Regions from separate parts of the Fictibacillus halophilus genome, predicted to be linked through region 1. Evidence: riboswitches for the same ligand, from Rfam matches in the RefSeq annotation. Region 1 holds a riboswitch; each other region holds the start of a gene.
The links. A riboswitch is a leader RNA that binds a small molecule or an ion and turns the genes downstream of it on or off. The one in region 1 is predicted to bind cyclic di-GMP.

Region 1 (10,068 bases):
ACACTTCTCAACTTTTTCATGCTTCTCGTGCTTTTCATGTTTGCAGTGGTCGTAGTTTCCACACTTGTTACACATTAATTGTTTCACCTCACAAATTGATACCGACTTCCAATTGGCTTCGGTTTCTGTATATCATATGTTGAGGCAGACAAGTTGCTTAGACGAACGTTGAGATTTTAAGAAAATGGGGTCTGACCCCATACAAATACAAATCCCTTCAATTTGTTCTTCTCAGAAATACATGGGAGAACAACAAGATACCTCTGAGACAAAACAAAAAATCCACGCTGCAACCGCAGCGTGGATTTTTTTACTTCGTAGGTTCTTGTATGAGCATTCCTTCTTTTGCAAAAGCAAAGTGGATGGCGTGCTTTAGGTTTCTGAAATATGTACTTTCTCCGAGAGAATATTGGTGTTTTGTTATTTCCATACTTAATTCAGGTGAGATTCCGACCAACAACGTTTCCATCCCGAACAATCGTGCTGAAGAAACAAGCTTGTTCAGCATACCTACCATTTCAGTGTCGATAGACTTAATACCGGTTAGATCCAAGATAACAAATTTAGCACGGTGTTGAGGAAGTGAAGTAAGTGTATGCTCGAGCATATCGTTTGAACGGAGCTCATTGTATTTACCGATCAAAGGGATAACCACGATATGATCGGTAACCGGAATAATGGGAGAGGAAATCTCTCTGATTAGATCGGTTAACTCTCTTGTTCGATCTTCCACCATCGCTTCTAGCTTCATAATCTCATGCTGTTCTTCCCGTTGAACGAGATCGCGTATATTATCTTTTGGAGTTATTTGTGATTCTGTGATTTTTAATACTAACGTGTTAGGTTCAGACTCGTTCTCAAGCACCTCGAACCACATGTTGGTTTGAAAGAGTCCGGTGAAAACACCAGCCCAATGACCAGGTAAGAAGCGTCCCATGCGTTCGCTGTTCTGCGCTTTTTTGATTTTTGTTTCCCAGCTGTTTGTAATCGTAATGATTGCTTCTTTTTTCTCTACATCAAGCTCTATGTATGTTTTACCCCAACCAGCTGATGCATAAATGTTAGGCAATGATTCAGCGGATATCTCAATATCTTTGATCGTTCTTATGTAAAAATCACTAACGATTAACCCTGTCCGATACCCAGCTGTTTCAAAAACGAGGTCTGCTGTTCCTTCTCCTGTAATCTCTTCAATGGATTCAAGAAACACCTTAAATGCTGAATCAATCCAAAACAACATCACATCTTCGCCTTCAAATTGAAAAATACCTTTTGCTGTGTCCCAATGAAAAGAAGAACCATTCACATCTACACTTTTTTGAGAATCCATTAGTTCGTTTGGCGACTGCTTCATTTATAATCCTCCATAGCAAAAATAGTAGACACCCTTTTCCCGTACCCTAATTTAATACTCACTAAACATTCGTGTGGGGTCTGACCCCACACAAATACAAAAACTCCATTATGTACATCCGACGAAGACAACCCATAAAAACAACAACGTAAAAACCACCTGATTTCATCAGGTGGTTAGTTTTGTTTGTTTTTCCATTTGTTAAATTCGAGAAACTCTTTAAACTGCTCTTTGCTTACACCAGAACCCATGGCTTCTTTTACAAGATTGGCCCATTCTTGGTCAAGTTCTTCGTTATTTACTTCCTCTTTGATCAGATGATCGACAGAAATATCAAGGACCTCCGCGATCTTTTCGAGAAGTTGAATGGAAGGGTTTTGCTGAATATTTCGCTCTAATGCGCTTATGTAAGATTTAGCTACTCCAGCCTTTTCAGCTAAGGAAGTCATGGAGAAGCCTTTTTCTGTGCGGTACTTTTTTAAATTTTCCCCAATTACCATTTGCATTCCCCATTTTAGAAGTCATAATAATTTAATTATATCTTCAATATTTAGGGAAGTAAATAAGTACTAGTTCTTACTTGATGACAAGCTTTTCTGGTGAAAAAGATCCATCAATTGTCATGAATTGGGGATTTTTTAAAAAATCCATAATTTCTTCCTTTGTAATGCCGTTTTCCTTAGCTTCCTTCATTAAAAGAATCCACTCGCGATCTAACGTTGTCTTTTTCTCCATTAGATTTCCCTCCAGATAAGCGTGATGTTCAGGTAGCCCGGCGATCCTAGCAGTTGCCTTAGACCCGTGGCTTTGCGCCCATATCTTTCGAAAATGTTTGCCCTTGTCTGAAGGATGAGACAAATGACCTAACTCAAATTGATTATATACAAGCTGTTCAAAAAATGTTGTCAGAAAATGACAGTAACATAAATGTAATATTTATTTTTACCTAATGCTCATCAAAATGAGAAAAAAGGATTGTTTCAAGGCTTAGCGAACATGTTAAGGTGGTGATTTTTTAATTAGTACACTTAATTAGTTGAGAGGATGATCGTACTTGAACAGCAATTTGCCATTAAGTTTGTCGAATCAACTCAGTCTACCCGTCATAAATGCACCCATGTTTTTAGTATCAAGTCCTGATATGGTCTTGGAAAGCTGCAAGAACGGAATTATTGGAACGTTCCCATTACTGAATGCACGCACCTCCGATCTATTAGAGAATTGGATGAAACATATCTCTGAAGAGCTAAGTAAAGCTAGGGAAGAAGATCCTTCTTCAAAGATAGCTCCATGGGGTGTTAACTTAATTGTTCACCGTACGAATAAACGTTTTGAAGAAGATGTAGAGCTAATAAAAAAATATGAGCCGCCAGTGGTGATTACATCTCTAGGTAATCCAAGCGATGTGGCTAAAATCGTTCACGGGTACGGTGGTCTCGTATTCTCTGACGTTATCTCGCTTGATCACGCTCGTAAGGCTGCTAAGACAGGCATCGATGGATTAATACTCGTATGCAGTGGGGCAGGTGGCCATGGTGGTACGTTAAATCCATTTGCTTTCTTAAAAGCAGTAAAAGAATTCTGGGATGGAATGACGATTCTAGCTGGGGCGATTTCAACAGGTGAAGAAATACTGGCTGCCAAGATCCTTGGAGCAGATCTCGTATACATGGGAACGCGCTTTATTGCGACTCAAGAATCTTCGGCGAGCGAAGATTACCGGCAGATGTTGATTGAATCGACTCTTGAGGATCTTGTTTATACAGACGCGATTAGTGGAATAAAAGGAAACTACCTGCTTCCATCCCTACAAAAAGCGGGATTTGATGTAGAAAACTTGATGAAAAAAGATGCCGTTGATCTCTCGTTCTCTGAATCCAAAGCGAAAGCATGGAAAGATATCTGGTCAGCAGGACAAGGTGTTGGAAGTGTAAAGAAAATAGCTACGATTCAGGAAGTAGTAGATGACCTTAAAGCTGAATATAAAAAAGCAATGAATACAAAGGAAGCTATGAGCATTATTCCTTAAAAACATTAGTCCTTTAGAACCAAATCCCCCAAATCCGCTGTTTTTAAACGCGTATTTGGGGGATTTTTATATTGTGCTACTCAGGTGGACAAAAGTAAGGGATTTGTATTTGTGTGGGGTCAGACCCCAATTTTGGTCCTATTTTAGACACTGCGAGCCGGAGTAACCTAAACACAACTCATGAAAACAGGAGGGTTTATATGAAAAACATTCAGGAGCTTGAAGACCGACTTTCGAGTCCGTCCCAACAGCTAGTAGAAGAGATCACAAAGATGGATGGAGATATTTTGATACTTGGTGTCGGGGGGAAGATGGGACCGAGCTTGGCAAAGCTTGCTAAGCGTGCCATAAATCAAGCGGGTATCTCTAAGAAGGTAATAGGCGTTTCTCGTTTTTCAAACGGAAATCTGCAAAATGAGCTAGAAAACGATGGAATAGAAACCATTGCCGCTGACTTGTTAAACGAATCGGACCTTAACAAACTTCCTAAACTACAGAATGTGATTTATATGGCAGGCAATAAGTTTGGCACTTCTAATAATGAAAGTTTCACTTGGGCGATGAATGCATACCTTCCTGGGAAAGTAGCTGAAATGTTCAGCGACTCAAATATTGTTGCCTTCTCAACAGGTAACGTTTACCCACTTACATCAGTCAATAGAGGGGGGTCTACAGAAACATCCTTAACGAATCCTATCGGAGAGTATGCGCAGTCTTGTTTGGGAAGAGAACGAATCTTTGAACACTTCTCCAAAACCAATCACACACCAACCCTCATTTTTAGATTAAATTACGCGATTGACCTTAGATATGGTGTATTGATGGATATAGCTGAATCAGTAAATCAACAAAAACCAATAAATTTAAGTATGGGGAATGCCAACGTCATTTGGCAAGGAGATGCCAATGACTGGGCAATTCGCTCGCTAAACTATTGTACGTCACCTGCCAAAATACTAAACGTAACAGGACCAGAAACCCTTTCTGTCCGCTATGCTGCTGAAGAGTTTGGAAAGTACTTTAACAAGGTTCCCGTTTTTATGAATGAAGAATCAGATCGATCCTTACTTAGCAATGCCGCTCAAGCATTTAAAATGTATGGTTATCCATCGGTAACGCTAGCCGAAATGATTGAATGGACGGCAGACTGGGTTAAGCAAGGAGGAGTGACACATAACAAACCATCTAAATTTCAAGAAAGAGAGGGAGCGTTTTAAATGACCATCTCATTACCTTTAATGATAAAAGAACGCTTAAATCAAGGTGTTGTCATTCCTGCTCATCCACTAGCTCTAAAGGAGAACCGTTCACTAGATGAAGAAAATCAGCGTCTCCTCACCCGATATTACTTAGCGAGTGGTGCTGGTGGTGTAGCGGTAGGAGTGCACACTACACAATTTGAAATCCGTATGCCTCAATATAATTTATACGAAAAAGTACTGTCATTAGCTGCTGAAGAAATCGATAACAACCAGCAACTTGACAGTTTTATAAAAATTGCAGGAATATGCGGTGAAACAAGTCAGGCGATAAAAGAAGCTCATATCGCCTTGAAACACGGCTACCACCTTGGACTCCTCAGTATGGGAGGGTTACAAAACTACACAGAAGAACAGCTTTTGGAACGGACAAAAGAAATTTCATCAATCATTCCAGTGTTCGGGTTTTATTTGCAGCCGTCAGTAGGTGGAAGGATATTAAGTTATGAGTTTTGGAAGTCGTTTTGCGAAATACCAAACGTAATGGCGATTAAGCTAGCACCGTTCAATCGTTATCAAACATTAGATGTTGTTCGTGCGGTCTGTGAGTCATCTCGGTATGATGAGATTGCTCTTTATACCGGTAATGACGACAATATCGTAGGTGACCTTCTCACATCATATCGCTTCAAAATAGGGAATGAATTTCGTGAAAAAGAGATTGTTGGTGGACTTTTAGGACACTGGGCAGTATGGACGCATCGAGCTGTTGAGCTTCTTCACCAGATTAAAGAAAGGAAGATCAGTACATCAGAACTGCTTACAAAAGGAATAGAAATAACCGATTGCAACGCAGCGTTCTTTGATGCGAATAATGGATTTAAAGGCTGTATAGCGGGTATTCATGAAGTGCTAAGAAGGCAAGGGTTGTTAAACGGAATTTGGTGTTTGAATCCCGATGAAAACTTATCCTCAGGCCAAAAAGAGGAGATTGATCGTATCTATAACATGTATCCACACCTGAACGATGATGTATTTGTTTCACAAAACATTAAATCTTGGAAGTCGCATGTAAATCATTAAAGGGTTTCTTGGAAAAGGAACGAACTCTACCAATATCATGTATGAAATTGGAGAGTTTGCTATGAATAACAATACAAAGATACCAATTGGACTGTTTGGCGATTCATACATGCTTGAGCAGATAAAATACATGCTTAAGCAATTCCCCTCTTTTCATCCTTATTATTTTAAATGTCATTCAGGCAATATTAAGAAAATCTGGGTAGCTGCAAGAGACGAGTTAGAAGCAGGATTGTTTTTCGACTATGATTCATTTTTAGAAATAAACTCTCTACCTAAACATATACCGCTTCATTTCTTACATCCATCCGTTTCAAGTCTTTATCGAACTCTATATATGAACAAAAGGATTTTACGTACAGTTGATTTAGTTTCTATAGATTCATTAAGTGAGCTGTCCGTAAAAAGACTTTTTAAAGAAATAGGGTTTTCAGGAGCTGTGAAAATTGTTTCTGTCTCTTTAAATCACAATGAGGTACTAAAGCAACACTACTCAAATATTAAAGAAGCTGAAGAGCCACTCGTGCTTACAGCAAGGAATAACGTCTACCATAGTATTGAATGTTTACAAAAAGATCTTATTTATCCAACCGATCAAGATATGATTGTTGCTCTTGAGCGTAGTCTACTTTCGACAGAATCACGTCGAAAAAAAGAACATCAGGCAGTTGTCGGCTATATTAAGATAACAAAAGGGAACCCGAAGTTAATAGAAGCTTTCTCTTCATTAGTAGAAGGTCATTTGATAGAGGTTACCTCGAGCGATTATATTCTCACGTCTAAAAGAGGAATATTTGAACGAGTGACACAAGGTTATAAATTTTTACCTTTAATCTCAGGTAATGAGGACGCTGCTATTCACATGGGGATTGGCTTTCATGCTTCAAACAAACAAGCTGGAATATATTCGAAGATAGCGTTGGAGCATGCATTAGCATTCAAGGAGAGTGCATGTTATGTGGTTAGAGAGGATCAGTCGGTTTTTGGGCCGATCGCCTTTGGTGCACCAGCGACATATCACACCATCGTCACCAATTCAGAAGCAATTAAAGAAGCGAAAGAAGTTGGGATGACAGCTGTTCATATGGATCGGCTAAAAGCGTTTCTTTCTAGAAAGGAAGCAAAGCATTTCACGGCACATGATTTTGCGAGCGTTTCTGAAATAACGTTAAGAAGTGCTCACCGCATTCTCTTAAAGTGGCAGGATGCTAATTTAGTAGTTATCGCAGGTCAGGAAAAAACAAGTTTTAAAGGAAGACCCAAAGTGATCTACAGCTTTAAATAATAGCTGAATAAATTTTCAGAATATATTGACTAAAGGAGTAGTATTTATTATTATGTATACAGGTCATATACATGTATTTAATAATCACTTCTCCATCTTGCTCAGTCAAAAACCATTAAAATTTAGGGGGAAAAGCGATGAAACGAAAGGTTATGCTTAGTTTGTTTTCAGTGCTATTATTGCTATCTGTATTTTTGGCTGGTTGCTCCGATAAAGAGTCAGCAGGTGGATCCTCAGATGAAAAGGTAACGATTAAAATTTGGACGCATCCCTTTATGGGAGGAGATGACATTGGTGGAGAAGAAAAGAAGTTTTGGGACAATGCCATTTCAGGCTTTGAAAAAGAAAATCCAAACATAAAAGTAGATCTGCAAGTATTGCCGTGGGCGAATCGTGAAGAAAAAATACTTACAGCTCTTGCCTCTAAGAATGGTCCAGATGCATTCTACTCTATACCAGATCAGCTTGCACAATATGTATCTATGAATATTATAGCTCCGATCAACGATCATGTAGACAAAAAGACATTAGAAGATTATAACGAGGCAGCACTAGATGTTGTAACGTATGATGGAAAAACATATGGGTTGCCAATGCTGAACAGTGTTATGACGTATTACTATAATCTAGATCTCATTAAAGCAGCTGGTGGAGATCCTAACAATCTGCCAGAGACGTGGGATGAGCTTGAAGCGTTAGGTCCTAAAGTGAAAGAGCAAGGTAAATTCCTGATCAATTTCTCAGGAGGAGGCACACCAAATATGAGCATCTATCCGTTTATCTGGCAGGCGGGTGGAGACGTTATTAACAAAAAAGGCGATATTATGGTAAACAGTCCAGAATCTGTGGAAGCCTATGAATATATCAACAACTTATTTAAAAAAGGATACTTGTCTAAAGATACAGCTACTGAAACAGACGGTGGTATGGCAAACTTTATGGCTGGTAAACTAGCCGTATTAATGTATCCGAATAACTTTGTACCTGCTAACCGTGATAAGGATCTAGGCTTTGAGTGGGGAGTAGGACCAATCTTAAAGAATAAGGAACAAGTAACGTATGGAACAACAGGAAGCTATGTGGTTCCAACATCAAGCAAGCATCAAAAAGAAGCTGCTAAGTTCGTTGAATACCTAACAAACACGGAGAATATGAGCGCGTTCTGTAAGATGGCGGGATATATTCCACCAAAAAAATCAGCAGCTAATATTTACGAAGGTGACGAGATGATGTCAAAGCTCGTTGAACAGGCAAAAGTAGCAAATCCAGGAGTGCTTCACCCTGTTGGAAGAAAAATTGGTCCGGATGTTCAATCTAGCTTCCAAAAAGTACTCTTAGGAGAATCTTCACCAAAAGAGTCTATTAAAGCGCTTGAAGAAAAGATTCAAACGACGATGGATCAAGAAGGATAAAGAGTCATTACATGGGTTGGCTTGGGACAGATAAACAGACGTTTTATCTGTCCCGTTTGCTAAACCTCTAGGAGGGAAAGCGTTGGCACAACCAGCAACTGATCTTAATAAACCCAATCGAAACCACCTGCAGAACAAGCCATCTATGTCCGCTCAATTTAAGAAATCATGGAAGAAGAACAAACTTGTATATATCGTTTTAATTCCCGTCTTTATCCATTTTGCAATCTTTCAAGGTCTGCCACTCATAGGAAGCCTTTTTTTAAGCTTTATGAACTGGCCGATCATAGGGGAACCAAAATTTATTGGTCTGGCGAATTGGAAAGCGGTTCTGCACGATGAGATGGCGTGGAAATCGCTATATAACACAACACTATTCACTCTGTATTATGTCGTGCCAACAATGGCGCTCGGACTCATATTAGCATCATTTCTTCATATGGGATTATGGGGCAATAAGATATTTAAAGGCATCTTCTTTTTGCCTGTTGTTACCTCGTTTGTCGTCATTGCAGGAATTTGGGCATGGCTGTTTAACGGTAACGATTATGGAGTGGTCAATTATGTACTCTCGTGGTTTGGATTTGAATCTGTAAGTTTCTTCTCAAGTAAAAAGATGGCCCTAATAACGTTAGCTTTTCTAAGCGTGTTTAAAGTGGCAGGAAGTACGATGATCTATTATCTAGCTGGATTGAATTCGATACCTCGTCATCTTTATGAATCGGCTTCGATCGATGGTGCAACAGGATGGAAGTCATTTTGGTTGATTACCTTTCCGTTGTTAAAACCAACACATTTTTATGTCGCTATCTTTACGACGATCGGTTCGTTTCAAGTCTTTGACTCTGCCTACCTACTAACAGGTGGTGGTCCTGATTACTCTACCACAACCATTGTTTACTACATGTACACGGTCGCATTTACATCACTTCGATTAGGTTACGCTAGCGTTCTTGCATACATTTTATTCATGATTATACTCGTGATCTCCTTGATACAAAGAAAGTACTTTGGTAAAGAAGTCAGCTATTACTAGGAGTGAGGTTTTGAAAAAAACAATTATCTATATTCTTGTATCTATAATAGCCATCTGTTTTTTTGCCCCTTTCGTAATCATGATTTCGGGCTCATTTAACGATCTTGACCTTTTTGTAGCAGATCCATTATTTTGGCTGCCAACAACGCCAACGATAGAAAATTACGCAAAGATCTTAATTAACGAATCCTTTCCAAGATGGTTTATGAACTCGGTCATCATTACGATCATTCCTGTAATAACGCAAGTGTTCTTTTGTACGCTGATCGGTTATATCTTTGCAAAAAAGGAGTTTAAAGGGAAAGAGTTAATCTTTTGGTCACTTCTCGCGATGGTGATGGTGCCACGTCAGCTGTTAATTATTCCAAACTATATTCTCTTTAATTATTTAAGCTGGATCGATACGTATCTCGTGTTCATCGTTCCTGAACTATGGACGATCATGGGTGTGTTTCTAATCAGACAATATCTACAATCTATTCCAAAAGAATTAGAAGAAGCGGCATGGATGGACGGAGCGACCGACCTACAGATCTTTTTCAAAGTTATCATGCCACTATCAAAGCCCGCTATGGCAACGATCGGAACCTTCGCTTTTATTGGAAACTGGAACGATCTTTTCTCTCCGTTGATCTTTACGACGTCTGAAGAGATGTATCCGTTGACAGTC
Region 2 (10,068 bases), 260 kb from region 1:
GATACTATAAATTATCTTGCTAGTCAAATCAATAAACTTAATGAAGAAATCGGAAATGTTGAACCTCATGGTTATCTTCCTAATGATTTATATGATCAAAGAGATGTACTAATTGATCAGTTATCTAAATTGACAGAGGTTCAGATAACAGTGGAAAAAAGCCAAGGTAATTCACTGGCTATGGCTGAAGGGAAATATACAATTGAGCTTGCTGGAGTAAATGGCTCAAAACATAAACTTGTAGACGGCGTTGATAAAACATTTAATAATCCGATTGATAATACTTTCCAAAGCAACAGTGGAAAACTTAGAGGGCTTTCAGAAGCGAAAGTTACTTATACTGACATGCTTACTGATATTCAAAAAATTTCATCTGACTTTGTTACATCGTTTAATGCATTGCATACGCAAGGTAAAGGTTTAAAAGATAGTAGCAACACTGTTCCTTCAGGAATTGAATTCTTTAAGATTGATGCAAATGGAAGAATGGACGTTACCGATAGTATCAAAGATTCAATTGATGGTTTAAATAACATCGCTGCTTCAAACGACGGATTCCCTGGGGATGGCACTTGGGCAATGTCTCTTTCAACTTCTTTAAGCAAGCCTAAGAGCGAATATGAGAAGATAATAGCATCTTTAGGTGTACGTGCACAAGAAGCAAATCGAATGGTCTATAATACAGATGTGCTTCTACAATCTGTAGAGAAAAATCGTCAATCGATTAGTGGTGTGTCTTTGGATGAAGAAATGACAAACATGATTCAATTCCAACATGCTTATAATGCTTCTGCGCGAACAATTACGGCTGTCGATGAAATGCTAGATCGTATTATAAATAACATGGGTATCGTAGGGAGGTAGGTTAGCTGTATGAGAGTGACACAAAGTATTCTAAGTGGAAACATGTTAAAGAATATCCACCAAAACTATCAAAGGTTAGGTAAAGTTCAAGAACAGCTTTCAACAGGAAAAAAAATCACCAGACCTTCGGATGATCCTGTTATCGCTGTTAAAGGGATGAACTACAGAACAAACCTCACTGAAGTTGAACAATACGAGAGAAATTTAGGAGAAGTTTACAATTGGCTCGAAAATTCTGAAGATGCTTTAGAAAAATCAAGCGATGTCCTTCAAAGAGTCCGTGAACTCGTAGTACAAGCGAGCAATGATACATACGACGAAAAGCAACGCAATTCAATAGCACAAGAAGTATCCCAGTTAAAAGAACAACTATTAAGTATTGCTAATACAAAAGTGGGTGGCAAGTATATTTTTAATGGTACAAACACACAGGAAGAAAGGATTACAAACGGTGTAATCGATTCCTCTAAAACCGGAAAAGCTGTTATGCTTGAAATTTCAAAAGGTATAAACATACAAGCGAATGTTGATCCAGACAAAGTGTTTAATGATGATTTAATTAATACATTAACTTTATTAGTTACTGATTTGCAAGATCCAAATTCAAATAATCAATCTTTTCAAGACGATTTAACTAAGTTAGATCAAACCCTAGATACATTTAATGATGAACGTTCTGAATTAGGTGCTAAATACAATCGTATCGAACTAGTAGAGTATAGATTATCAGAACAAGTTGTCAACACTAAGAAAATGATTTCCGATAATGAAGATATTGATTATGAGAAGGCTATATTGGATTTGAAAATTCAAGAAAGCATTCACCGTGCTGCTCTAGATACGGGAGCTAGAATTATACAGCCAAGTTTAGTGGACTTTCTACGTTAAATAAAAGCTATCTTAATAGATAGCTTTTTTGTTAGGGGGAAAATGATGGACTTCCCATCTTTAAAATTGGAATCAAGATTTGCAAAATTAGGATTAAATAATCTTAAGGGAGAGCAATCCATTGAGCAGCCTCCGGCGGAAATCACGATTGAACAGCCGCATGCGGAATTGTTGATGGAAACCATTAAAGGTAAACTTTCAATAGACCAATCTAAAGCTTGGGAGGATATGGACCTTAAATCAATATTCAAGAGAATTGAAGAGTTTGCTCAGAACGGCTTTCAAGATAATATGGAAGGGATTGCAAGAACGGCCCAACAAGGTGATCAATTAATGAAGATCGAAAATAAAAATAATATGATTGCTATCCAAGCTGAAAGTAACAGCCGTTCAAAAGAATTTGAATTTAACATTGGGTGGGTTCCGTCACATTTCAGTGTTAATATTGCCTACGAAGCAGCTAAGCTTAATATAGATTGGAAGCAAAACACACCTGTAATTAATGTTAAAGTCAATAGACCTAACATTGAATACTATCCTGGAAAAGTTGAAGGGGAAATGCTTCAATATCCAGAATTAAGAATTGAAGTTGTCGGCTTATATGTTAATGCTCAAAAATAGAGGTGGAAATAGTGAAGATAACAACAAAATATATCGGTGAGTTTGAAATTAATAAAGAACAGATTATTTATTTTAATAATGGTTTACCTGGGTTCACAGAAGAAAAAAAGTTTGTTCTTCTACCGTTAAGTGATGATGGAGTATTTTTGTTTTTACAATCTATAACGAACCACTCATTGGCTTTTATAACTACTAATCCGTTTCTATTGGATAAGGAATATGAATTTGAACTTAACGTTGACGATCAAGAAATGTTAAATATTAAAGATAGTAAAGATGTTTTTGTTCAAGTAATCGTTACGCTGAAAGAAACTTTAGAAGAATCTACTGCAAATCTAAAGGCTCCATTAATTATTAATGGAAAATTAGGTAAGCAAGTTATTCTTCATGGAAACTATGATCAGAAACATAAATTCTTTCATTCAGAATTTAGGAGTGAGGAATCATGCTAGTACTTACGAGAAGAAATGATGAATCTATTATAATAGGTAATGATATAGAAATAACAGTTATTGGTATTGAGGGAGATCGAGTCAGAATAGGTATTAAAGCACCATCCAATATTGATATTCATCGAAAGGAAGTCTACCTTTCTATACAAAATGAAAATCAAGAAGCGAACAATTCCATCAATCTACTAAACGAAAAAGAATTAACAAAAAAATTATCAAAAATGATTAAACAAAATTGAAAACAAGTCGATAAATTTTATGAAGGATATGAAGTATAAGGGCGATCGACTTTATACCTCATCTCCAAATTCTTAACCTAATGCAAGGATGCAGAAGGTAACATTCAAGGAGGAACTTATAATGAGAATCAACCACAATATCGCAGCTTTAAACACGCACCGCCAATTATCTTTTAACAACACGAATACTCAAAAATCTTTGGAGAAATTATCTTCAGGTCTACGTATTAACCGCGCTGGTGACGATGCAGCTGGACTTGCTATCTCTGAAAAAATGCGTGGGCAAATTCGTGGTCTTGATCAAGCTCAACGCAACGCTCAAGACGGGATTTCTTTAATTCAAACAGCTGAAGGAGCTCTTAATGAAACACATTCTATCCTTCAACGTATGCGTGAACTTTCTGTTCAAGCAGCTAACGATACAAACGACAATACTGTAGACCGTAAAGCAATTCAATCAGAGTTGGATTCATTAATTGATGAAGTACAACGTATTTCTGATGATACTCAATTTAACGGAAAAAACTTGTTAGATGGAAGTGCAGCTACATTAAAATTCCATGTTGGAGCTAATGCGACACAAAGTATCTCATTTGATATGACTGCAATTGCTTCGGATACTGGATCTTTAAAAATTGATACACTAAAAACAGGCCTAGCAGATGCCTTGGATCCAACTGCAACCGATGCTGTTAACCAAGCTAAAGCGGATGCTAACATCACATTGATTCAAACTGCAATCGATGATGTTTCTACTTTCCGCTCAGGATTAGGAGCTGTTCAAAATCGCTTAGAGCATACAATTAATAACCTAGGAACTGCTTCAGAGAACTTAACTGCTTCTGAATCTCGTATCCGTGATGTTGACATGGCTAAAGAAATGATGGAATTCACGAAGAACAACATCCTTTCTCAAGCTGCACAATCTATGCTAGCTCAAGCTAACCAACAACCACAAGGTGTTCTTCAACTTCTTCGTTAATAACAACATAGACTGACTGTTTAACTAAAAAGTGATCATCAAATTAGGTGATCACTTTTTTTGGGATTTAAATAGTTCTTTTGTAATAGGCTATACAACCTAATAAATTGGCAAACCTTTAGTGATAAAGGGACGCAAAGCCATGGGTCTATTTTAAAGATCGCCAGGTTGCATTTCAAAACAATAGTAGCCAATTGCTATTGTTTTATTTTGGAGGAAAGTATATGGAAAAATTTTTAAAATATTTACTTGCGATCTTATTAGTTCTTACTTCTGTATTACCTGTATTTGATTCTGTGAAAGCAAGTACCAATTATGTAACAGCAAACAGAACATTGGAGAAATCAATTTTAACCACGAATGAAGAGATGGAAGTAACGTTAAATATCCAAGGGACGCCTCCTTTAAATGTCGTAAAACCAAATGATGTTGTACTTGTTATTGATAAATCTGGAAGTATGACAGCAGATAATAGAATTAGTGCTGCTAAAGATGCGGCTAGAGGGTTTATTGATTTAATGGACTTAAAACAACATAAAGTAGGTATAGTGGATTTTAGTGATTCTGCTCAAAAGTACAATCTTAACACTGATGCTGCTTCAACAAAATCCTATATAAATACTATACAAGCTGGTGGAAGTACAAATACTGGGGGAGCTATTACAGAAGCAATTAACATGCTCTCCAGTCATCGTCAAGAAGCTCAACCAGTAATAGTTTTATTAACTGATGGAGCCGCAAATAGCTACGAATATGCAAAACAGCAAGCGCAAGCTGCTAAGGATGCAGGTATAGTGTTCTACACGATTGCATTGTTAGGAGCAAATGATAATCCAGACCAAAGTGGTCCTAACTCTTTACTAAAAGAGATGGCAACAACTTCTCATCATCATCATTTTGTTCTAGGTTCAGCTGGCCTAGCTGATATATATGCTAACATAGTTAAGGAAATTGGAATGGCCAGTGCTTATGATGTAGAAGTAAAAGAAACTGTTTCACCCAATTTTGAAATCGTTCCTGGATCTTATGATAATAATATTCCAAAGCCAACAGTAGTAGGTAATGTACTTACGTGGAATTTTTTAGAATTAAAAAATGACCCATTAACATTTAAATATAAAATCAGACCTAAAAAAGACGCAAAAATAGGTACCATTCCAGTTACAGAACCATTGTCCATAAAATACAAGGATTATACTGGGGCAAACAGAACATACAGTGTATTGGGGAGCTCGGTAACACTTAAACATCCTGCACCTCTTATTACTTCCGTAACAGAAAGTAAAGGGAGTATTGACGGGGGGAATAAAGTCTCAATTAAAGGAGATTTCTTCCGTACTGGTTTAACGGTAAAGTTTAATACTAATCTTGCAAGTGATGTACAGGTTATCAGCCAAAATGAAATAACTGCAACAGCTCCAAGTGGGCTTCAGGGAGCTGCTACTATTTATGTGAGAAATGATGATGGGCAAACCGCTACAAGTCCTTATCATTATTTTGCAAAACCGGTAATATCAAGTATTTCACCTGCAAGCGGACCCTTTCTTGGAGGAAATACTATTATCATAAAAGGTAACTACTTTTTAAACGGGATTAAAATTAAGATTGGTGAACAGTTTGCAACGGTTGACTATAGAAATCCTACAGAAATAAGAGCAGTAGTCCCAGCTGGAATACAAGAAGGGTCAGTAGATGTTTATTTGGAAAACCCAGATGCAACAAATGTAATTGCAGTTAATGGTTATAAGTATGATCCACCCATTAAAGACGAACTCAATATAATTAACGTATCACCAAACCAAGGACTTACAAAAGGTGGAGAATTAGTTTATATAGACGGAAAGAAATTCAAACAAGGTTTAGAAGTCTTTTTTGGAGATAAGAAAGCAAATATTTCAACATATTATTCTGATACAAGAATAAGAGTAGTTGCCCCTGAAAATATTGAGGGTATAGTTCCTATTACAATTAAGAATCCTGATGGAGAATCAGCGGTAATAGCAGATGCTTATACATACAATAAGCCACCATTGTTACCTTCTCCACAGCTTACATCTGTAACGCCTAATTCCGGTTTAGTTACTGGGGGGGATTTAATCATACTAGAAGGAAATAACTTCACTAAAGATATGAAAATTTCCTTTGGATCTTCTGAGACCGAGGTTGATTACTTCTATTCAATTAACAAAGTAAGAGTAAAAGTTCCTGCCACTGTCATACCTGGAACTGTAGATGTTTCTGTTACCTTGCCTGACAATCAAACTGTTACTTTATCAGGTGCCTATACGTATAAAGAACTACCCCCTCCACCCGCACCAGAGGTTACAAATATCAGTCCTAATTCTGGGAAATTATCAGGAGGGGAATTAGTCTATATTGACGGAAAAAACTTTGTCGATGGAGTAAAAGTTTATTTTGGTGAAAATGAAGCAAAAATGAGTGTCTTCTATGGTAGCCAAAGAATAAGGGTTATTGCGCCAGCTAACATAAACAGTGGGAATGTAGAGATTAGAATTGTTAATCCAGATAATCAAGAAGCTAGATTAGCAAATGCTTATACTTATTTAGCACCACCACCACCACCGGCTCCTGAGCTAAAGGCAGTTTCACCAAATAGTGGATTAACCAGCGGTGGAGAATTGGTCTATATTGATGGAGTAAATATAGACAGCAAAGCAACTTTTATGTTTGGCTCTAAAATTGTACCTATTCAAACTTATTATAGTACGAGCAGAGTGAGGGTAACAGCACCTAAATCTGATGGATTCATTGGTTCTGTAGATATAACAGTTACTAACTCAGATGGCCAAACATTTACTTTGCCTCAAAGTTATACGTATAAAGCTGTAGTTCCTAAGATAACAAATGTAACCCCGAATAACGGACAGCTTACAGGCGGAGAATTAGTATATATTGATGGAGAAAATTTCGATTCAAGTCTTACTGTAACAGTAGGAGGAAAAGTCATTACGGATATTACTTATTATTCAAATGCTAGGCTTAGAATAAAAATCCCTGCTGGCGACACTCCAGGGCAAGTTCCAATTATTGTAACGAATCCTGATGGTCAAATAGCAACTTCTACCTATACGTATAATGCTCCACCAGCGAAATCCGCTCCAATCATGACGAAGCTTAGTGCTACTTCAGGGTCAATAAGCGGAGGAAACTTGGTGTATATAGATGGCTCTGGTTTTGAGTTAGGTTTGAAAATTGATGTAGGTGGAATTATAATAGATCCAAATGTATTCTATAATTCCACTAGAATTAGAATTAAGATGCCAGCTTCTTCTGTAGGAATAAAAAATGTTCAAATCATAAATCCTGATGGGCAGGTATCTAATATACTAAATTACGAATACAAATAACTAAAACTTCTAAAAATGACAATGACCTCAGATTTATTCAGGGGTCATTTTTTACTTAAGGATTACTTGTTGGTATATAAGCATTATTTGAGGCTCTTTGAGTGAATGATTAAACATCCAAATGGATGGAATTTATTCCGGAAATGATATGCTCAATCGCATGGTCTTACTCTGTAAAAACACTTTGTAAAGTCCTTCTGATGGATTTTAGAACAATTTTGGATTTAAACCGCGATTTATCAAGTGATATTTCACAAAGTAAATTCACAGCCCCAAACGGAAAAAAATCCAGTTACGGGTGGAGAAGAAAAAGAAGAATAAACAAGAGCCAACTACCTTTCATGGTCGTTGGCTCTTGTTGTTATTCTATATGTTTAATTAAGAAATTTGCATACTCTCTCGCACCAGTGAGCGTTAAATGCACACCATCGCTACCAATATACTCTGGGTGAGATTCACTCTTCGTAAACCAATCCACTACTTCAACATTCTTGTACTCTTGAGCAACATCAGTAATCGTCTCATTCACTTCCCGCTGCCAAGGCTTTGGAACACGTGCAGTAATCATATAAATATCTCGATCACCAATTAACTCAATCAAGTTATGCATTCTCTTTTCAGATAGAGGCCCGTTCGCTCCAAGCTCGATCACAACAATCTCACCTAAACTGCCAGAGCTTTTCTTCTGCTGAACGAGATCTTCTGCTTCTCTAAACTGACGTCCGATTTTTGCATCCACATCAGCATTAGGAAATACTTCCTCTATATGAGGTGTTACATCAATCATAACAGAGTCGCCGATGACAGAGAGTGAGCGTGTATCTTGAACAGGTTGTTTCTCTTCATCTTCTTTATCATTAGATGTTGGTTCTTCAGATGGTTTTTCTTTAGGCTCTTCGGCCGGTTTTTCGTCCTTATCAGCACCATCAGACTTCGGTTCTGGTCTCACCGTATTCTCTGGCGGTGGCTCTTCATTTCCAACTTTGTCTTGTATAGCAGAGATAACTTTACCTTTACTTAACGCTACTGAAGTTGTGGTGAAGCCGATTGCAGATACGCACATGAAAAGACCTAAAATACAAGCTGTTAACACAAACTTACCGATAAACGACCGCTCACGTTTCCATTCTCCACGTTTCACCACTCGACAGAATCTCGATAACGCACCTTTACGGATCGGGTTCTCGATGTATTTCCAAGACAGGTTAGCTAGAACTAAGATCAGTACAATTTGAAATGTTGTTCTAAATAAGCTTGGCGCATCTGCTCCCCATTGAGGGCTCGTCAGAACAATCACAGGGAAATGCCACAGATAGATACCATACGAACGAACTCCGACCCAGCGTAACGGTTTAAAGCTCAACCACGTATTGAGTCGGCTGGATGGGTGAACCATTACGGCTACTACTAGCAAAGCGGCAACGGATATCGCGACCATTCCACCTTGGTAGAGGAAGTCTTGATATTGGTCTGTGCTCCCGAACATGTAAAAGATAAAAGCGAGTGCGAATAGTCCGACAAAGTCTAGTTTCCAACGAATTTCAGGTGGTAGAGTACTAGACAGTTTACGGCTCGGCCATATGACAGCAAGACTGGCTCCTAGTAAAAGGGAGAACACGCGCGTATCTGTCCCGTAATAGATGCGGCTCGGATCTGCACCTGGTTCGTACAAAAGTGTCATCGCTGCTGCTGAAATAAGAGCACCTGCTAGCATCATAGAAAACAGGGAACCTTCACGAACCTTCATCTTTAATAGAACGATAATGACCAATGGCCATAGGATATAAAATTGTTCTTCCACCGCTAAACTCCAAAAGTGAGTGAGTAGGGAAGGGGGTCCGAAGCTTTCGAAATACGAAAGATCTTGGAATATATACCACCAGTTGCTCACATAAAAAATCGCTGCAACGGTATCTTCTTCAAGTTTTTCAAGCATGGATGGCTCGAACAAGGTTACGTATGTGACGACGACGAGAAGCATCGTAAACATGGCTGGCAATAACCTTCGGGCTCGGCGGATCCAGAAGTTTTTAAAGTTAATAGTGTTTGTAGTTACATATTCCGTGATTAATAGATCGGTTATTAGATATCCTGATAAAACAAAAAAGACAGTAACCCCTAGTAATCCGCCTGCTGCCCATTCAAAGTTCAAATGATAGGCGATAACTGCGAGTACGGCGATGGCTCTGAGTCCATCGAGGCCGGTTATGTATCTGTTCTTATGTAGAGGTTGTTCCATGGCTTTCGTTTGCTTAACGGTTGAGTTAGGCTGTTGGCTGCGTTTTCGTTGTTGCTTCGATTGTCGGTGTTTCATTACTGCCAGAATCCTCTCGTTTTCAATTTTTCATTTTTTAGAGTATGTATTGCTATATGTAAATGCCGCAGACATTATTGGTCATTTTTCTACATTTTTTATGTTCCTAAGCAACTATTTTACAATAAATAATTAGAAGATTGAGTAGTTTCATAGAATTGTAATAAAATTTTTTTCTGAACTTCTTTCTTTACTCTTCCTCAACAATTTTTTGAAGAATCCGATATAAATTTTAGAGAAAATAAAAGGGGCGATGAAGGTGGAACTGCAATCAATTAGTTCTCCTGTATTTCAAAAGTCTGAGCCTGTGCTTAAAAGCCAAAACCAACCAGAACAAACG
Region 3 (10,068 bases), 280 kb from region 1:
ATCGTTCGATAATTAAATATTTCTCGTATAAAAATTGTCATAGTTTTCCCTCCTGATTTAATTAAAAAAGAAGGACTCCGAAAAATCCTTGCGGTATCTATCTTCAATAACGATATTCGTTATCTGGGGAGTTCTACCTTGCGCTAGCTTCGTTGAAGTAACACTTCGTCACTTAGGTGTTGATAATCTTTTACCTTTACTTCATAGATTCTCCATTTCATTTCGAGCTCTCCCTTCTTTGATTAGAAGGACAGAGTCATCACGAAAAGAGGAGAGGAGTCAAGGGACATGAAGTTTGTGTAAGTTTTGGCTATATAAAAGTTTACAAAGTTTGCTTGAAAGTGGTTAGTGGAAAGCATCCCTTTACTCATCGGAGAAAAAGAAGGGGAGAACGAAATAAAAGCTTGTGGACCCGTATAATCTACAAGCTTCTAACATTACTTAATGATGTCTTCCGATTGTCTTGTCGTTTCTTCCATTAATTGTGCAATCGACCGGTTATCCATGGTTAGTGTTTCTACCGTTGCAGCCATCTCTTCTAGAGTCGCGGTTGACTGCTCGATTACCGCTGCAAGCTCACTCGTCGACCCTTCAACCCCAATTGTTTGATTTCTTACACCTTCTGCTACGGTCAGAAGAGTATGAACATGATGGTTCATCTTTTCAAATACATCTCTTGTATCTGTGAAAGCTTCCGTAACTTCTAAGGAAGAACGTTGTCCTTGTTTAAGGAACGTTACACTCATATCCATTCCTTCAAGCGCCTTCGTGTTGTTCTGATTCAATCGGTCTAAGTTATGGTTGATCTTATCGGTTGTCTTACTGCTCATCTCTGCGAGTTTACGGATTTCATCTGCAACGACCGCAAAACCTCTTCCGGCCTCTCCTGCCCGTGCTGCTTCAATTGAAGCATTAAGAGCTAGCAGGTTCGTTTGATCTGTGATCTCTTTGATCGTACCCGTTAAACTGTTCGTCTCTTGAATCGTGTGTGTGAGTTCTTTGAACGTCTCGTTCAACTGAATGATGATATCGTTTAGACTCTGTAACTCTTGGTTCATGTGGTTCATCTTGTCTTGTCCTTCATCCACTACAACCGAAGCGTTCATTGATTCTTCTTTTAATCCTGAAGAGACCGTGTACAACTGTTCCATCGCTTGAAGGGTATGCTGAGCGTTTCCGGATATATCACCGATCTGTTCGGATTGTGAAAGGCTACCCGCCGATACCTCATTGATCGCCACCGTCATCTCTTCTTGTGAAGCGAGGCTACTCTGAACCTGTTCGTTCACTCTCCCTAAGTTACCGATGATAGTTTTCACGCTCATTTCCAAGAAATCTTTTTGTACCTGTTGTTTCTTCGCATCTTCTTCTGCAGCCAACATAAAACCTTCTAATTGCTCATACTGTCTGTGAACCAAACGAATGATGACAAATAGGATGATGCTCATCAATACAAACGCGATCATAGAAGTAGCCATCAACTGCTGATCTTCTTTTGTTAGATCTGTCAGTGCTCTCGTAATGAAGAGTGAAGTCAATCCTAGTGAAAACCCGATCAAGAAAACGATGAGTTTAAAATGCATAGCAGAGACCAGTAATAAGACGAATAATACTGGGATGATCTCTACCGTAGCTCCTAATATAAAGATCGAAGACATGCTGAACCCATAGATCAACAGAATGCTCGACAGAGGAAACAGATGATAGCGTTTAAAAATAAAGGTGATTGAAACAAATAGCGCCGCGAACGCAAGAATCTCTGACCCATAAAAGACAGTACGACTGTAATCTTCGTAAACGATTGTTTTCCCCGCCGCCGCAAGGATGGAGATCGTAAACGTAACAAATAACAAGATGTTCTTTTTCTTGATATCACTTAACTTGAGTTGCTCTACTGAACTCATAATCTTTCCCTCTTCCACTATAATGTGCATGCGATTTTATATCGACGGAGATGAAGGAAAATTTATAGAAAATAAAAGCCACTTTAAAATATTTTCAACTTTACGCTTATCGAACAATATATATACCACTCACAGAAAGAGAGAAGATTCTCATAAACGTTTATGTTATTTTTATCTAGCAAGTAATGGTAGAATCCTCTATCAACCCTACATATAAAGGAAAAATGTTATGAAGAAGTTGACTGCTTTAATTCTATATCCGTTCCTATCGAATACCCTCCAGATCTCTCCGTAGGTAGTGGGGATATTCTTAGCCTGTCCTCTGTAAGTAAACACCACATACTTATTCTCTGGAAACGTATGGAGGATCATAACTTACTTCACTTTACGAAAGTCCACATTATCGATTTCGATCCCACAGGTGTAGAAGTATTGGTTACTTCTAGTTGATAAGCAAACCCCTACTATATTCTCTAACCCCTCTTGACCAATAAATGATTGAGCCTGCTTCCATAAACTTGGTATTGGATAGACCAACTCACCATCTCATTTTCCTACCGAACTGTACCCGACTATTACAAATGCTTTTTTTACATCTTCTTGAAATCTCATCCTTGATCCCTCCTTTTTGTATGTAAACTTCATCATAGCGGGATGGATTCTTGAATTCTTAACCTTTCTTGCTCACTACTGAATCACAGTGAAAGTTAAATCGTCTCTGCCGATATATTCTATGCAGAATCAATTTAAACAGAAGGATGTTGAATCATGAAAATCAAATGGAAACTTCCCATCATTATCAGTTTGCTCGTATTTTTTATCTGTACCGTGGGTATCTATTCAGCGGTAGTCTTAAATTCTTTTACTGACAAGAGTAACAAGTTAAAAAACATGATGGAGATACAGAAAACCATCAAGAACGTGCAGTACCGTCTTGCTGGGATTTCAAACGATGAAAGAGGATTGTTGATTACAAACGATACGGAATTTGCTGAAGGCATGAGTAAAAAAGCTGAAGAAATTGAAAAAAACTTTCAATACTTAAATACACTCAACCCGGCAAAAGAGGAATCAGAAAAGATAAATCGAATCTCTAAAGCTCTATTGTTGTATAAAGAAACGAACAGAAAAGTGGTAACCACTCTACAAAAGAATCCACAACTAGCGAAAGATCTTCATTTTGGTGAAGAGCGTAGAATAAGAAAAGAAGTTCTTGATCCTGCAGTCAACAAAATGGTGGATTCATTAAATAAAGATATAGAACTATTAAAGAAAGATATTCAACAGAGTGCTAAAGTGAATGAAATCATGATTTTGAGCATAACAGCTGTAGCGTCTATAATAGGTATCATTCTTTCTGTTATGCTTTTATTTTCTATATTAAGACCGTTGAAACTCATCAATCAACAGATGAAAGAAATAGCTGAGGGTGAAGGAGATCTGACGAAGATCATCAATATCAAGAACAAAGACGAGTTTGGTGAACTCGGTGTATCGTTTAATCGTTTCATGTCGACACTTCGTACACTTTTTAGTCAGGTTAGGGAGTCCTCTCTTCAGGTAGCGAGCTCATCAGAACAGTTCTCTGCGAGTGCTGAAGAGACAAAAGTCACTTCCGAACTCATCTCAAGTTCCATGCAATCGATCGCGACCAGTGCGGCTGATCAATCGTCTATGTCAACGACCAGCCTTCAGTCAGTGAGTGAGTCTTTAACAGCCATACAAACAATTACAGAAAACTCTTCAAAAGTGGCTGATATCGCCGTATCAATGAAAGATAAAGCTGAAAGTGGAGAAAGATGTGTAAACCATGTTATGGATCAGATGACTACGATCCAAGAGTCTGTGGAGATAACAAGAGTGGGATTTGATAGTCTCCAAAAAGAAATTGGACAGATCAACACCATCACCACACTGATCAACGAGATCGCTGAACAGACAAACCTACTTGCCTTAAACGCAGCAATCGAAGCTGCTCGAGCAGGAGAACACGGTAGAGGGTTTGCGGTTGTAGCAGATGAGGTAAGAATTCTAGCAGAAAGGTCCAATCAGTCTGCGAATCAGATCCGAAAGGTTGTTGAGAAGATTTTTACAGATACTTCACACACGGTAGAAACGATAAGTCATGTGAAAACAGATGTCACATCTGGTATCGAAATGTCTCAGACGGCAGCAACCGAAATTTCAGAGATCACACGATATATCGACCAAGTGTCATCTCAGATTCAAGAGATCGCCGCTACCACCGAAGAGTTAAGTTCAGGGTTTGAGAATGTTCACGACGCCGTGAGCGGAATTGAACACGCTGCGAGTATCACTTCAAATAACACGACTGAGATTGCAGCCGCATCACAAGAACAACTTGCCTCGATGGAAGAAGTAAAGGGTGCCGCTGTGTCTCTGACTGTTGTAGCAAATGAACTTCAACAATTGATCGGTAAGTTTAAAATCTAGAATCGATAGAGAAAAGTTGAAGAACTCGAGACACCACTCGAGTTCTTTTTTTCATGTTCACTATGCCTGTAGTTTCATGAGCGCACCAAAATATTGAGAAGCGGTTGCAAAAGTGATATACGCACAAAGTTCACTGATCTCTTCATCTGTGAAGATGAACCTAAACTGTTCGACATGGTTTACATCTCCGCTAAAGACCTTTCGGCAAAAGAAGGTAAAACAGATGTATACACTGAAACATCATCAAGAAAATAAAAGAACCTTCCATTATAGAAGTGCCACATTTGAGTTACCCGTTATTGTCGATAAGAATGGATTTGTTCTGGAATACCCTGAAACTATTCGTAAGGAGATTTTAGATAGAAAAAAAGAGTTTGTTGTACTTCACAACAAGCTCTGTTCATTTACTCTATTCTTGAATTTTGTTCCTGTAGAAAGCGAGTTACTGTTTATTCAGGAGCCAATATGATTCTTTCATCTTTTTGTTCGATTTTGATCTGAAAGATTTTATAGGTGAATTTCTTCTGCCTTAACTCGTAAGGGATGGTAAGATATCCTTTATTAGAGATGTGATCTGTTTAAATTCTCTTATGAGTGTCTTATAGATGACAAGGATAGAATCATGGTAACAATCGATTCCTAGCTCTAGACCTCTATGAATGTTAAACACTTCTCTCCAGATAACCGGTATGTTCAGGTAACCTTTCTTGTTATCCTAGGTTAATAACCATCCTGCTACTCCAATTGTAGTAGGAATCAAGAAGCCATTTAAAGATTTAATTTTAACTTCTTTAACCTCTAATTTTTCATTAATATTTACTCCTTTCATATTTAAGTTTTTTATTGAGTTCTTTTTAAAGCTATACTAACTAAATAGCCAGCCATTAACACTAATAATATTGCCACTGGTACGATAATTATTAAACTCTGTACTCTTATAGCAACATTTGTACCTAAAGTAACAAAAGATAAAATAATAATAAGGTGCAATAAGTTTTTTAGACTCATGTTAATTCAGCTCCTACACCAGCACCTGCAGCAATTTTGCCTTCTCCTATCGTTACACCTGCCCAGAAACTAGCCCCATTAGAATTTAGTTCTCTAACTTAACTTCCTCAAAAAATAAATTTTTCATTAAAATACCTCCTCTTCTATTTAAAAGTGTAACTTTCAAAAATACTTCACAAGTATATTTCAATTATATGTTAAATTTAAACATTTTTTAACAATTACCTACATATTTACAAAAAATCCATTTCATCCTTACGATTAATTTATGTTATAAATCTAAATGCACTTCTATGCATAGCATTAAAATAACTTTATGAGAAGCTTTAAGTGCTATACCAATCTTTCTCCTCATCAATATGTGATACGAACGAGGATTGCGCGAAGTAAAGAACTACTTACCAACACCAACCGCTCTCTTTGGGACATCAGTTATGAAGTGGGATTCAACAACCTGAGTCAGTTTCACCGAAACTTTGTAACTGTGGTAGGCTGTACGCTGTTGCTTCGGAAGGGTTCGCCCGGCACTACTTCTACCGGCCCGATCTCAAAGACCTCCTGGTTACCTCCTCTGTTTTTCTTTACCTCTTTATCTATTAATGGATCAATGTATTCCATCATACTTATTTGTTCTGCGACTACATCATCTTGAATTTGATTACGAATGTATTCTTCTATCACTTTTTTGTTTCTTCCCACTGTATCTACATAAAAACCGGTACACCAAAATTTTCGGTTCCCGTATCGATACTTCAGGTTAGCGTGCCGATCAAATATCATTAAACTACTTTTTCCTTTTAAGTAGCCTACAAACGCAGATACACTTAGTTTGGGGTATGCTCACTAACATATGTACATGATCTCGACATGCTGTAGCTTCAATGATTTCTACACCTTTTCTTTCACACAGTGTCCGTAAAATTTCTCCTATGTCTTGTATATCACCTGTCTTCTATACTTTGGTGCGAATACGATATGATACTTACATTCTTGTATGCTAAACTATTGATGTCTTTAGACAATGAAAACTCCTCCGATGCTGGAATATTGGTTGGCGAACCAAATTTATTTTAGCGCCCGGAAGAGTTTTTTAAATGCCACGCTGTAAGCTTTTTGGAACCCTAGGCCTAGCCTAGGGTTTTCGATTTTATAACAAGAACAGGAAGCAAGGGGAACCGTCCCCTTGCTTCCTGTTCAATTAAAATACATCATAAGACTTCTTATCATGGTAATGCAAAAAGTTAAATTTCTTCGCATAATTTTTACTTTTATGTTCTGTTTTCGTAGAAACCGTCAAGACTTGAGTTTTACCCAATTGTTGAATTTTTTTAAGCTTCTCAATCTGAACTTGAGCCCACTCATCTTTTGAAACTTCACTATAATCAAAACCTTCCCACATGAAACCATCCATGTATTTATGCGTATGCTGAATGGTCTCCATCCCCCAGTTTTGTACCATTAAGAGATTCGGGAAATTTTGATGGCTTTTATCTAAGAAAGCAAGAAGTCCATCTAGTTGGTTTTTATATATGACTGCGTTTTGTTCCAAATGTTCGTTGTCAATGTTTCCAACGGTATCAAAAAAAACGCCGTCCATTCCTTTAGAAGAAACTTGTCTTTCCATTTCATCTATGAGAACTTGGTGATAGTGATTACTTGCAATATCCATCAGATAAGAATCCCATTGCTCATAATGAACTTTAGCACCATTTCTTTTAAAATAGTCATGCTCAGCTAGAAGCTCAGACCTTAGTTCGTTCCACGTTGGTGTTTCCATAACGCTAATATAACCAAGAACGATCGTACCGTTTTCTTGCAGATATTGAACTTGCTCTTTACTGTATAACTGTGGTTCAATCACAACTAAATCATATTCTTTTAACTTCTTTAGTATACGATCTGTTGGTGCCGAGTAATAAATTTTGTAATTTTTAACCTGTTGCAAAGTACTTTGTCCCTCTTGAGCAAAACTGTGTTTAGGAGATAATGATAAAAATCCCAAAGTAAAAATTGCCATGATTAATAACCACTTTTTCATAAAAATTCCCCCGATTTATACGAGGGATGGGTTGGTTTCGCGGACTGGCAATCTTTATCCTATTTTTAGAATCGAAGACCCATATCTTTGCGTCCTTGGCTTTCACCAAGTTTGCCCATCACCACAGTATTAAATTAATTATTTCCATCTTATAGGTTTTGAATTCAGAAAACAATAGCTATCCGTCTAATTTTTAGAAAAATTAGAAATAATTTTTTCTAAAGAATTCTGATAGTGTTTTGGATCTCTTTTTGTAAAGATATAAAAATCAGCTTCTGCTACATATGATATTAGTCGAAGTCCTCCGTATGTAAAAGAACACGCAGCTCCCACAGCTACTCCTACTCCGTACCAATCAAACCCGAGCGGCAGCAACATAAGAGTAAGTATAGAGGTTACGATAAAGAATATGAAAGTTGTTACATACGCTCCTCTTCGGTCATCAAAATATAGATGCAGAAGGGAAAGTGTTAATACAAGACTGATTGAAAAGACCGCTACTAATGTAATCGGCATTAAATCAAAGAAGTCCGCTTTCCATTCGAACCACGTAACAAACCTCGGCAGTAATAGAAGGACAAGCAGTGTAAATAACCCTTGCGTTCTGATAAGGCGAATCACTTCTTCTTTTAGTACTCTGATCATTATTTTCTTACTCTCTTGTATTTGAGCTAAATTGCCGCCTTCATTTATAAATCCATAAAACGTCCAATATTTTTTATAGAACCTTGTTTCAATCGAGATTACAAATGTCATCATCGTAGGGATGATGGTTAAAAACGACCAAAAAAGAGCTGTGTCATAATCAGGGTGATAACGGAAAGTCTCTTGAACAATCACAGATCCTTCACCAAACCAAATTATCCAGTTACTTACCCAAAGTCCCAAACTATAAAAGATACCTGTGAAAAGTAAGTCAGGGTATTTGTAGGTATATTTGATAAATCCCCATTGGTTACCTATAGGTCGGTCTGGAAAGCTGGTTAGTAGATGATAAAGAAGCCAAAGAAGTGTTACGAGCATCCCCAATGTAAAAACAAATAGCATAACAGCCGCTCCTTTAATAACGGGAAGAGAACGGACAAACTCTCCGATGGGTAACACCCAAAAGCCAACGATTGTTAAGGATCCTCCGAAGAAAAAGGCATACACAATATTCATATATTCTTTTGTTGCCGTGCTGTATAAAAACAGTACCCAAATGAGGTTCATGATCAGAAACAATATTAAGACAATCCAGTCGTACCAAAATGGTATAGGGCTTAGCATAGCAAAGGGTAGCCATAACAATAGTGCTAAACCACATGTCACTTTTGCCAACCCTATACTTGTTGAAGCCACATCTTCAATTTTTCCCGAATAGAACAGATCTGCTATATACCTCGTAACTAAGAGTTGAAGGGAAAAATAGATCACTTGTGAAAAAATAAACGTGTAGGAGATGGACACGACAAACAATTCTCTTGTACGACGATCTATATCGTAATGCTGCATCCCCCATTGCAAAAGAGTGAGGATCACAATGGTGATCAACCAAGGTCCTGAAGTTAATAGGATAGTAAATCCATATGCCTTTGCTCTACTTGAAAAGTAATCTTCTTGAAACATCTTATGAAGTTGAAAGCCTATTCCTGCCATTGTTTTTCGTGACCTACTTCCTTATAAAGAGAACGATATCTCTCAATGACTTCACTGAGCTGATATCGATGCTTGACTCGATTGAAACCGTTTCTGCCATGAAGTTCGATTAGTGATGGTTCTTCTACATACTTTTCTATACTTTCTGCCACTTTTCTAGGATTTACCGGAGGAACAATGAAACCTGCTGGTCCGAATAAATCGATGGCACCACCTGTTATCAGTTCTTCACAATCTCCAACATTTGTACTAACAAATGGAATACCAGCCGCTAAACCTTCTAAAATGGCTAAAGGCTGCCCTTCTGAAATGCTTGTTAACAATAATACATCCATTTCCATTAACTTCGATTGCACATTGACTTTACCTGTAAATGTAATACATTGCTTTAAACCTAGTTCGTTTAATAAGTTTTCGCATTCGCTAACATATTCTTTATCCTCATCTAAGGGGCCAAATATATGTAAGTGAAAAGGAATATTCCGTTTTCGTAACATATCGGCGGCGTAAATCATGGTTATGATATCTTTTATCGGGACTACTCTTACAATGGCCCCTAACTGCATCGGATTTTCATCCGAAAAATGCTTCCTTTTTAATGAGTAATCAGATAGAGTCACCCCGTTTGCAATAACGAGCTGCTTAGATTTCGGTGCTCCCAAACGCTCTTGAATCTTTGCATTCTTATGGAAAAGCGTAATTAACTGTTCGGCACGATGGTACGCGAGTTGACTTAGAAAATAAAAAAATTGAATCCATCTGCTTTTATAAATCATAGGTATCCAATCTGACTTTAAAATTTCCTCTTCTCGTTCTCGAGAGTAGATCCCATGTTCAGTAACAAGTAGAGGAATTTCTTGTTTTGCTGAAAGATAAGCTCCCAAAACTCCCGCATACCCAGTAGATGCTGTATGCAAAAGGTCATATTCCTCAAATTCGCTTTGAAGAAGATGAAGAATTGGCTCATATTTATTGCGAATCATCCAGAAATAATCAATAAAAGAACTTTGTAGTTTTTCTTCTTTA

Region 2: linked by a shared signal. The riboswitch ahead of I5J82_RS14230 (IPT/TIG domain-containing protein) and the one ahead of I5J82_RS15325 (anti-repressor SinI family protein) in region 1 are both predicted to bind cyclic di-GMP.
Region 3: linked by a shared signal. The riboswitch ahead of I5J82_RS14155 (glycoside hydrolase family 191 protein) and the one ahead of I5J82_RS15325 (anti-repressor SinI family protein) in region 1 are both predicted to bind cyclic di-GMP.

The regions. Positions count from the first base shown of each region.
Region 1 is NZ_JAEACF010000001.1:2,997,466-3,007,533, reverse strand. It holds gene I5J82_RS15340 (hypothetical protein) at 1-75, opposite strand, end outside; gene I5J82_RS15335 (STAS domain-containing protein) at 311-1,354, opposite strand; gene I5J82_RS15330 (helix-turn-helix domain-containing protein) at 1,531-1,854, opposite strand; gene I5J82_RS15325 (anti-repressor SinI family protein) at 1,931-2,089, opposite strand; cyclic di-GMP riboswitch class I at 2,118-2,201, opposite strand; gene I5J82_RS15320 (NAD(P)H-dependent flavin oxidoreductase) at 2,409-3,383, shown strand; gene I5J82_RS15315 (NAD-dependent epimerase/dehydratase family protein) at 3,584-4,600, shown strand; gene I5J82_RS15310 (dihydrodipicolinate synthase family protein) at 4,601-5,665, shown strand; gene I5J82_RS15305 (hypothetical protein) at 5,727-6,950, shown strand; gene I5J82_RS15300 (ABC transporter substrate-binding protein) at 7,088-8,362, shown strand; gene I5J82_RS15295 (carbohydrate ABC transporter permease) at 8,508-9,398, shown strand; gene I5J82_RS15290 (carbohydrate ABC transporter permease) at 9,409-10,068, shown strand, end outside.
Region 2 is NZ_JAEACF010000001.1:2,735,219-2,745,286, reverse strand. It holds gene flgK (flagellar hook-associated protein FlgK) at 1-864, shown strand, start outside; gene flgL (flagellar hook-associated protein FlgL) at 874-1,752, shown strand; gene I5J82_RS14250 (DUF6470 family protein) at 1,798-2,373, shown strand; gene fliW (flagellar assembly protein FliW) at 2,385-2,825, shown strand; gene csrA (carbon storage regulator CsrA) at 2,819-3,064, shown strand; gene hag (flagellin Hag) at 3,186-4,046, shown strand; cyclic di-GMP riboswitch class I at 4,146-4,222, shown strand; gene I5J82_RS14230 (IPT/TIG domain-containing protein) at 4,271-7,414, shown strand; gene I5J82_RS14225 (acyltransferase family protein) at 7,776-9,728, opposite strand; gene flaG (flagellar protein FlaG) at 9,988-10,068, shown strand, end outside.
Region 3 is NZ_JAEACF010000001.1:2,714,104-2,724,171, forward strand. It holds gene I5J82_RS14120 (methyl-accepting chemotaxis protein) at 438-1,904, opposite strand; gene I5J82_RS20675 (GyrI-like domain-containing protein) at 2,112-2,276, opposite strand; gene I5J82_RS14130 (methyl-accepting chemotaxis protein) at 2,673-4,358, shown strand; partial or broken gene I5J82_RS20385 (carboxymuconolactone decarboxylase family protein) at 4,419-4,511, opposite strand; gene I5J82_RS14135 (putative glycolipid-binding domain-containing protein) at 4,513-4,827, shown strand; gene I5J82_RS14140 (hypothetical protein) at 5,199-5,366, opposite strand; gene I5J82_RS20680 (helix-turn-helix domain-containing protein) at 5,683-6,018, shown strand; partial or broken gene tnpA (IS200/IS605 family transposase) at 6,081-6,311, opposite strand; gene I5J82_RS14155 (glycoside hydrolase family 191 protein) at 6,565-7,404, opposite strand; cyclic di-GMP riboswitch class I at 7,440-7,530, opposite strand; gene pelG (exopolysaccharide Pel transporter PelG) at 7,591-9,042, opposite strand; gene pelF (GT4 family glycosyltransferase PelF) at 9,030-10,068, opposite strand, start outside.